3 regions of the Sporosarcina sp. AD_1 genome follow, and region 2 is predicted to be linked to each of the others. Evidence: riboswitches for the same ligand, from Rfam matches in the RefSeq annotation. Region 2 holds a riboswitch; each other region holds the start of a gene.

Region 1 (3,279 bases), 140 kb from region 2:
CTCCGACTCCCATTGAATTCCTTCAAGTGCCAATAAATGATGCCAGCCGAATGTGCCAAGTCCAATTCCACGGTAGCGAGAATTCGTTCGCTGTGCTTGAACGACCGGAATTTTATTCAAATCAATGACGTTATCGAGCATGCGCACTTGAATCGTAAGAAGCCGTTCCAATACACCTGCTGGGACCGCCCGTCCCAAGTTGATGGAAGATAGGTTACACACAACAAAATCACCCGGCTTCGATCGTGTGACGACGATATCATCTTCAAGCGTGACCGATTCGAATTGTGTTGCGCTTTGATTTTGCATGATTTCTGAACAGAGATTACTTGAATACACCATGCCCTCATGCTTATTCGGGTTCATCCGGTTCACTTCATCCCGGTAGAACATGAACGGCGTGCCCGTTTCAAGCTGACTGCGCATAATGCGCTTCATCACTTCGATCGCAGGTACAGTCTCTTTCGTCAATTGTGGATGGTTTGAGCACTCCTCGTACTTTTCACGGAACGATCCAGACCCTTTTGTCTCATCATAAAAATCTTCCAAGGAGTAGCCCATTACCGTCCGGACTTCATGCGGATCGAATAAATGCCAGTCTCCGCGTGCTTCGACCTGCTCCATGAAAATATCCGGCAGGCAGACGCCTGTGAAAATGTCATGTGCACGCAAGCGGTCATCCCCGTTGTTCAGCTTCAAATCGAGAAACGTGAAGATGTCCTTATGCCACACATCGAGGTAGACGGCAATGGCACCTTGGCGCTGTCCGAGTTGATCGACGCTTACCGCCGTATTGTTCAATTGTTTGATCCAAGGAAGGACGCCGCTCGATGCCCCTTTGAATCCTCTGATAGATGAACCGCGGGAGCGCACTTTGCCCATGTAGACCCCGATGCCCCCACCGTATTTTGAGAGATTCGCAATATCAGTATTACTGTCGTAAATGCCTTGCAAGGAGTCGTCCACTGTGTCGATAAAGCAGCTGGACAATTGACCATGCGGCTTGCCCGCGTTTGCAAGCGTCGGTGTCGCGACGGTCATATACAGGTTGCTCATCGCCCAGTAGGCTTCCGCAATTTTGCCAAGACGATTATCAGTCTCCTTTTGCATAAGCGTCATGGCAATGATGAGCCAGCGTTCTTGTGGCAGCTCCACCGGTTTTTTATTAAAATCAACAGCCGCGTAGCGGTCCATTAACGTTTTCAGTCCAATATATGTAAGCAGCTTGTCCCGCTCGGGCTCGATAAATGTCCCGATAGTGGCCAGCTCTTCTGCAGAATATCGATCGAGCAGTTCTGGTGTATACAATCCTTGTCGGACGAGCCTTTCAACGTGACCGGCAAAATCAGCGTATACATCTGTGCCGCGAATGGCCCGCTGCTGTTCGTAAACAGAGTCCAAGTAAATGCGGGATGCCACAAATGTCCAATGGGTGGACGCTTCATCAATATTGCTAAGCGCCTCCAAAACCATTGCTTTTGCCCAGTTTTCCTGGCTTCCGCCTGGATGGCGTTCCAACCATTTATCACTCGCCGTTTCCAAAGCAGTAATTTGGCCCTCGCCGAATTCCTCCTTCAATTGCGCCAGAATGTCAGTCACCTTTGTGTTTTCTTGAATCATTGTCATCAGTTTGGCTCCTTTCCTACTTATAGGATGTTAGGGAATAAAAAAAACGACGCCCCACCTTTTCGGTGAGACATCGCTAATGGATGTATGTAGGAAACAGATCAGGTCGAACCCCCTTCGGATGGAAAGGCGAAAAACCCGCTCGCTCCCACCTCTCAACCCCCGAAGAAAGTGTCGCTTCACGATGGACGGCAGGTCTACTGGCTTGCGCTTCCTCCTCCCCGCTCCCTTCCCATGGCATTGCCACAGTGGTTGTCAGCAGGTCGTCAGCACGTACAGTTGCGGGGACAGCTCCAATTTAAGGATTCCCTATTAAACCGAATACGGTACCAATCTATCGTTAAATACTATATGTTGTGCTTTATGTACATCTACTACCCTAACATGTTGTGGTTTAATCGTAAATAGGTAAAAAGAATTTGAATTATTTTTTGAGAGGATTTCTACTAACTTGAAACATTTCTAAGGTAGGCTGCACCTAATTTTATCAATAAAACTAAAAGCCGTGCAAGCAGCTGCACGGCTCAAAAAGGATATAACGCAGTTGACTGGTCTAAAAAAATAAACCCATCATATCGGCTGCCAACACGCGAAGGGACAAAATTTCCATACGCTTCGAATTCTGGATTGTAGACAACCCCAATGGCACGGTGGCCAATCCATTCATTGAACAGCTGACGGTTATCGTCTGTGAATAAAACCACTTTATCCTCTGCACCAGCTGCGTGCATCTGCCCTTCCCAAGTATTGAACTTAGCAGGCGGAACCGTCATTCTTTCCAGAGGAGCGCCCCAGCTATCGGCTGCAATGACTGATCCTTCGTAGGTCCCAAATCCAATGGCAAACGTGCGGTTATGCCCGTATTCCTCACGAATGAGCTGGCCAACATTGATCATGTTGTCGTCTTTCATAGATGTTTCGGACGCGTCGCCAATATGGGTATTGTGTTCCCAAATAATCAGCTTAGCATCAGGCCCATGGTATTTCTTTAATTCATTGATGGCTTCTACCATATGCAAATCGCGTGTATTCCAAGAGATCGCGTCGTCTTGCATCATTTCCCGGTAATAAGCCTCCGCATTTTTGGCGACGAGGGCATTCATCGTGACGTTCAGATCTTCTTCATGGTGACTGGCAAAACGCTCTTCATTCCTTCGGATGGATGACAGCAGCGTAGCAACTTCACTAATGCACTCATCGGAAAAATGAGCGGTCGACAGAGCATAATGCTCGGGCATCCGATTATATGGCTCGAAACAGGAGAACGCCTGTCTTGCTAAGTTTAGATCGGCTCCAAATTGCGGATTTTCAGATAAAAATCGAAGCAGCTCATCAATCGATTCATACAAACTGTACATATCGATACCGTAAAAACCTGTCTTCTCCTTATCGGGCAACGAATCATTATGAAGCTTCAACCACTCGATGAAGTCCCTCACCTCTTCATTCACCCACATCCACGTCGGCCAGCGTTCGAAAGATTGTAGCAATACATCTTGCGCGGATTCGTTCTCTTCAAACCCTTTGACATAGCGGTTCACGGACGCAGCAGCCGGCCAATCCCCTTCCACTGCCACAATTGTGAACCCTTTTTCTTGAATGAGTCGTTTAGAAAGCTCGGCACGGATCTTGTAAAATTCATGTGTCCCGTGG
Region 2 (3,279 bases):
ATTTGCGGCGACGAACGTTGACGCCCAAATGATGCGCCCGCTCTTCGCCGAACAGCATGGCGTTCAGCTCTCGCCGGTTGAGCCAGAGGATGAAAGAGCCAATGATAACGAACGGCAGCACCATAACGATATATTTCCAGCCGCGCATCGACACGCTTCCTAACAGCCAGCCGATAATTTGCCGCAGCTCTTCCCCTGTCAGCGCAATCATTAGGGACAGAACCGAGCCGAGGAACGACCCGAAAATGATGCCCGTCAAGATGATCGTCTCCATCTTCATGGAACGGTCGACGAGTCTCGCAAATCCGAGAACAAGGAACATCGTTACCGCGGCGCCGACCATGCTAAAGATTGGCAACGTATACGCGCCCAGCATCGGAATGGATAAGCCAAAAAAGAGTGTCACAACCGCACCTACCGAGGCGCCGGATGACACTCCGAGGGTGTATGGATCGGCTAGCGGATTTTTCAGCAATCCTTGGAACGCAGCGCCCGCAATGGCAAGCGATGCACCGACAAGGCCAGCCAATAGGACACGCGGCATGCGGATTTTCCATAGGATATTCGTTGCTGTAGTATCCGACGAATCCCAGAACGTGCTCAGTGGCACTTTCACGGTTCCGATGGATACACCGAGCCATACCGCCACAGCCAGTGTGGCGGCACTCACGATGTAGGCGATGCCTGTTTTATTCACCGAACGCCTCTGGATAAATGGCTTTAGCCACTTCTTCCAGGCCAAGCGCCAGGCGAGGACCTGTCCGGCTCGTCATATTCTCATCAACTTGAATGACGCGGTCTTCTTTGACAGCTGTAATATCGCTGAAGCCGTCGCGGTTTTTCACGCTCTCCACGATATCCGGCACATAGCTGTACATGACGATGATGACGTCAGGGTTTTGCTTCACGATTTCTTCCGGGCTGATCAATGCCCAGCCATCTGCCGTCACAACGTTTTCAGCACCGATCATATCAAGCATTTCCTGCATGAATGTCCCTTTGCCAGGTGCATAAATGTCAGGTGCATCGGATGTTTCAACGAAGACACGCTTCTTTGTCTCGACGTCTTTCGTTTTCGCAACGACTTCGTCCACTTTCGCTTTCATGTCCGCTACGATTTTTTCAGCTTCTTCCGTCTTACCTGTTGCTTCTCCGATCGTGTTGATCGTTTCATATGTCTCTTCGAAGTTCATCGCATTTTTCACGACAAACACTGGAATGCCCGCGTCGCGGATTTGCTGCCAGCCTTCTTCACCGGAGCTTTGTCCCATTTCATTCGCGAACACAACGTCTGGGCCCATGGCAATAATCTGCTCGACATTGAATTGCATGCCGCCGACTTTTTCCTTTTCCAGTGCCTCTTCCGGATAGTTATCGAAGTCAGTAACTCCGACAATTTCATCATTCAAACCAAGAGCGAAAAGGATTTCTGTGTTGCTCGCTTGCAAGGAAACAATTTTCTTAGGTGCTTCCTCAAATGTAATTTCATTGCCAACCGCATCGGTCAATGTCACCGGGAACGCAGGAGCTGCCTGCTCGGCATCGCCAGCTGTCTGTCCACTTGTTTGCTCTGTTGCATCCTCTTTCTTCGGCTCATCCGACGTGCCACATGCCGTCAAAAGCAATACGGCAAATACAGCCGTCAACCAAAGCTGCCAAAACTTCTTCATTCTGTCTTCCTCCTATTGATTCCAAACAAAAATCCCCCGTCATATGAACGGAGGACAACGTCTAGTAAAAATTCGGCCGCGCCAAAGCGCACCGACTCTTCACCAAACCTATCCTCGTAGGGTTGCGGGTGATTCACAAAGGCAGGTCTCCTGGCTCGTACTTCAATCGCATACCGCGCCTTCCCGGATCAGATCCAGTGGCATCAGGCGGATAGCTCGCACTTACAGTGGCGGGACCGCGCCGGCTTCGAACCGGCTTCCCTTTTAACCCCGTCGTTGATGGCGGGGCACCTTCATGTTCGGATATGTAATTGTGTACGCAACCATTATACTATAAAACATTTCCTTGTCGATAGACGGAAAGTTGGAGAGGGATTTGCAAGTGTTGAGGAATGACGAGTTTCCTGTGTTTGTGGTGTGGCTTACATTCTGAGAACGGAGCGGCTGGTACGCGAAGAGGATTACGTAATTGGAAAGCTGATGGCGCGCTGAATGCACTTCACAATTTAAGGGGTTTCGGTTGTAGACTTGATACTGCGAGCATGCCTGGTGTGGAAGTGAGGGCGATTTATATTTGGGGCCGGGTGGATTTCATATGGCGAGGAAAACATACGAGCTGTATGGAACCGGATACGAGCGGTTACGAATTTATTGGAGAGGTTCGGAAGGAAATACGAGCGGTCGCAAGTCGAATACGAGCGGTAAAAAATTTTTACGAGAGGTTCAAAACGAGATTCGAGCGGTTACAAAGTTATTCGAGAGGTTGGAAGCGTGATTCGAGCGGTAAATGAAACATACGAGAGGTTCGGAAGCAAATACGAGCGGTTCGAAACGTGGTACGTCGGGTTACAAAATTCCCCTCAGCTGGCTGGACAAGATTCGAGCGGTCGCAAGTCGGATACGAGCGATAAAAAATTATTACGAGAGGTTCAAAACGTGATTTGAGCGGTTGCAAGTTGGATACGAGCGGTAAAAAAATTATACGAGAGGTTCAAAACGAGATTCGAGCGGTTACAAAGTTTTACGAGAGGTTCGAAACGTGATTCGAGCGGTAAACGAAATATACGAGAGGTTCGGAAGCAAATACGAGCGGTTACACAAATATCAAGCAGTTACGTCCTACATTCAAAGGTCCCCGTTCAGATGAATAACAAAACAACCCCCGCCTCTCCCGCGGAACCGGGAAAGACGGGGGTTTTCCTTACATTCTTTCAGGCGCTGCGACGCCGATGAGTTTCAAGGCGTTGGCAACTGTTGTGCGTGTTGCGGTGACGAGGGCCAGACGGGCTTCGGATAGGTCGCGGTTGTCTGGGTCGAGCACTTTTTCTGCGTTGTAGAAGCTGTGGAAGGTAGCCGCCAGCTCCTGGATGTATGTTGCGATGCGGTGTGGCGAGCGCAGGCGTGCTGCGTCCGCGACGACTTTCGGGAAGTCGCCGATTTTCTTTAGCAGTTCAACTTCTTTTTCCGACTGCAGCAAGTCTACGTGGTCGGTTGAAGCTACCATGCCTTTTTCTTCCGCTTGGCGCAAGATGGATGAAATACGCGCGTGTGCATATTGGGCATAGTAGACCGGGTTTTCGTTGGACTGGGAAATGGCAAGATCCAAGTC
Region 3 (3,279 bases), on a different contig from region 2:
GCTGAATACAGAACCCCGGTACAAACGCCAGAACCAAGATCCAGATACCGGTAAAAACAAAACAGTCAGTAGGAGGAACTGCATGACAACGCCATTAACCATAGAAGAGATACCACACGAATTGATTTACATAACAGGGGCCATTCACGACATCCGGTTTCCGAAGCAAGGACATACTTCTGATGTAGGGATTGTGGATGGAGAGAAAGGTCCATATATTATAAAGCGGGCAAAAGAGGAGCTGTTTCGATCTTGGCTCGTGCGGGAGGAGTATGTGCTGCGAAACTTAATGGGTTCGGGGTTGCCTGTGCCTATAGTCTTTGGGAGCACGACGACACCGGACGGGCAATGGCTCGTACTAGAAGTGTTGGAGGGAGAACCGATCCGCTCAGCGCTCTCGCGGGAGACGGATGAAGTGCAGCGCAGTTCCTTGTTGTTTCAGTTCGGCCAGCTGCTCGCCCGTTTGCATTCAGCTCCATGTCCGCGGGGGCTTAAAGAAGAAGGGGACTGGTTGGACCGGCAGCTTGAAACGGCTCAGTACAACGTGCAGCATTATCAAGTCGATGGCACGGCTGAGTTGCTGGAACGGTTAAAGATATCCAAGCCAAAAGCGGTGAAACAGACATTAATTCACGGCGATTGTACTGTTGACAATGTACTTGGTGCAAACGGTAAAGTGACCGGCTTGATCGATTGGAGTGGAGGGGGATTCGGCGATCCCCGGTATGATGTGGCTCTCGCGATCCGGCCGAAACCAGGGATGTTTGAGAAGGCAGAGGACCGGGAGTTTTTCTTTGAGGGGTATGGGTCTCACATCAGCAAGGAAGAGTATTTTTACTTCGCGGATGGGTTGTACGATTTTTTCTAATTAAGGCCATAAGAAAGCCAGGCCCTCACTCGCGCCTGGCTTGTCCGTTTTATTCGAATTTCTCAGGATAGATTGCTTTTGCTAGCAGCTCAACTGCTTCTCCGATGCGTGGTCCTGGTCTTGACATCATATCGCTGTCCAATTGGATGACACGGTCTTCTTTTACCGCCTGTAATGTATCCCAGCCTTCACGGCTTTTGATTTCGCTGACAGGGTCCGGACTATACGACGTAGTCGTGACAATGACGTCAGGTTGTTTGGTAAGAATATCTTCTAAATGATGTATTCCGCTTCTGGTGCCAATGAAAAAAACCACCCAGGGAGATGGGTGGCGACAAACAGATCTATAGCAACAAGTGCCTACTAATCCAATATGTCGTATCTTCCCTTTTTTCCGAAGGAGCAAAATACACATTGAAAAAGCGGGTATCCTGACTTGTGCTTCATTCCCGGTGAGAGCCTTCCCATTCTTTACGAACAGTGGCATATTCTCACTTCGTCCACACTTACAGTTGCGGAAACAGTTCCGGATTTTAACCGGATTCCCCATTCACATAGGTTTCTATGACTCTTTCAATTATTTATTCAACTAGACGATTGTATCATTCAAATTGAAGGCATGGAACAGTGCCATGATTCGGCAGCCGGGAGGAAGGGTATACTTTGGGCGAAATGTGGAAATGGAGAGGGTGGCAACATGCGCAAAAGCTGGTCCATCTATATATCGGATTTAAAAAATTTGAGCCGCAACTGGGTCGCTGCGGTCATTATCGGGGGACTGATCATTCTCCCTTCTTTGTATGCGTGGCTGAATATATATGCTTCGTGGGATCCGTATGCGAACACGGACCGGTTACCGGTAGCAGTTGTCAATGAAGACAAAGGGGCAACCATTCGGGATGAACCGATCGATGTGGGCGGACAGCTTGTCGACACCCTGAAGCATAATCGGGATATGGACTGGAACTTCACAACCCGTGAGCAGGCAATGGAGGGTATTGAATACGGTGATTATTTTGCGGTTTTGATCATACCGGAAGATTTTTCGGAGCGTCTTGGAACGGTTATTTCTGGTGAGCCTGAAAAATCCCAAATTGATTATTACGTGAACGAGAAATTGAACTCCATTGCCCCGAAGATTACAGAAAAAGGGGCCAGTGTCATTGTGGAGAAGGTGAGCAGCCAGTTCATTGCCACTGTAAATGAAGTCATTTTTGACCTGTTCAATCAACTCGGAGTTGAAATTCAAAAAGACTTGCCGGACATTGAGCGTTTTGAAAATTATATTTTTGATATAGAGCAGAAGTTGCCTGCCATTCATGAAACGCTGGTCGGCACACGGAATGATGCAAAGTCGGCACGACAGTTGATTCGCCAGGCGGAAAACAAAATGCCGGCCGCAAAGCAGACAGTTTCGGAAGGGCTGGGCACCATTGACCGGACGCTCGGTTTTTTAAATCAAGCAGAAGCCAGACTAAACGAAATGGCGCCGACCATCCAACAAGATTTAAAAACAGCATCCCGAATATCGAAAGAAACAAATGATTTTCTGACGAAAGTCGGGAATGTCCAAATCGATTTCACAGAATTGGACCAAGCAAAAGAACGAGTGGATACCCGAATGACAAATGCCATTGGAAAAGTGGATGCCATTCAGGCAGATCTAGTATGGCTCCGTGATATGGCGGCTGGATCAAAACCAACTGAGGAAGGGGAGAGCGTCCCGGCAAATCCAGAACGCGATAAACGATTGCAGGATGCTATTGACCGGACAGGGGAAATCAAAGCCCTCATGACAGAAGCGCAAACGAATGCACGCGCATTGAATGGGCTTGTGGAAAGCAAGGAGCAACAAATGAAACAAACGCTTGCTGACCTTCAAGATATCTCAGGCCGTGTTTCCGTTCGCCTCGATCAGTTTATTGCCGAATATGAGCAGACAATCGAACCGACCGTGCGAAGCGAAGTGAAACGGGCGAAAGCCACATTGCAGCAAGGACGGTCCATGCTCGTTGAAATTCAAACGACCATTCCGGAGGTGGAACTCGTCCTATCCAGCACCTCTACTCATCTGGAGGACGGACAGGGCATGCTCGACCAAGTGATGGCGGAATATCCTTATGTCTCGGAAAAGGTGAAAAGCTTAGCGAATAGGATCAGGGAAGTAAAAGGCGAAACGGATATTAATGAAATCATTCAGCTACTGCAAAATGACCCACAGGCAGAACGGAGCTTTTTCGAAGAGCCCATCGTGTTGAATGAGAATAAATTGTTCCCCATCAAGAACTACGGCACTGGGATGACGCCGTTTTATACGGTGCTGTCCATCTGGGTCGGCTGCCTATTATTGATTTCCCTCTTATCGACGGACGCGGAAAATCTTGAGGAAATGAGCGCACGCCAAGTCTATG

What was found. A riboswitch is a leader RNA that binds a small molecule or an ion and turns the genes downstream of it on or off. The one in region 2 is predicted to bind cobalamin.
Region 1: another riboswitch for cobalamin. It lies ahead of ACSW3C_RS10525 (ribonucleoside-diphosphate reductase subunit alpha); the one in region 2 lies ahead of ACSW3C_RS09840 (ABC transporter substrate-binding protein).
Region 3: another riboswitch for cobalamin. It lies ahead of ACSW3C_RS07710 (ABC transporter substrate-binding protein); the one in region 2 lies ahead of ACSW3C_RS09840 (ABC transporter substrate-binding protein).

What each region holds. Positions count from the first base shown of each region.
Region 1 covers NZ_JBPVIR010000004.1:409,549-412,827, forward strand. Annotated here, with positions in the region: gene ACSW3C_RS10525 (ribonucleoside-diphosphate reductase subunit alpha) at 1-1,620, opposite strand, end outside; cobalamin riboswitch at 1,800-1,976, opposite strand; gene ACSW3C_RS10530 (erythromycin esterase family protein) at 2,151-3,279, opposite strand, start outside.
Region 2 covers NZ_JBPVIR010000004.1:273,424-276,702, forward strand. Annotated here, with positions in the region: gene ACSW3C_RS09835 (FecCD family ABC transporter permease) at 1-697, opposite strand, end outside; gene ACSW3C_RS09840 (ABC transporter substrate-binding protein) at 690-1,670, opposite strand; cobalamin riboswitch at 1,794-1,980, opposite strand; gene ACSW3C_RS09845 (hypothetical protein) at 2,266-2,445, shown strand; gene ACSW3C_RS09850 (hypothetical protein) at 2,442-2,615, shown strand; gene argS (arginine--tRNA ligase) at 2,872-3,279, opposite strand, start outside.
Region 3 covers NZ_JBPVIR010000003.1:295,327-298,605, reverse strand. Annotated here, with positions in the region: gene ACSW3C_RS07715 (phosphotransferase family protein) at 83-868, shown strand; gene ACSW3C_RS07710 (ABC transporter substrate-binding protein) at 918-1,184, opposite strand; cobalamin riboswitch at 1,273-1,456, opposite strand; gene ACSW3C_RS07705 (YhgE/Pip domain-containing protein) at 1,566-3,279, shown strand, end outside.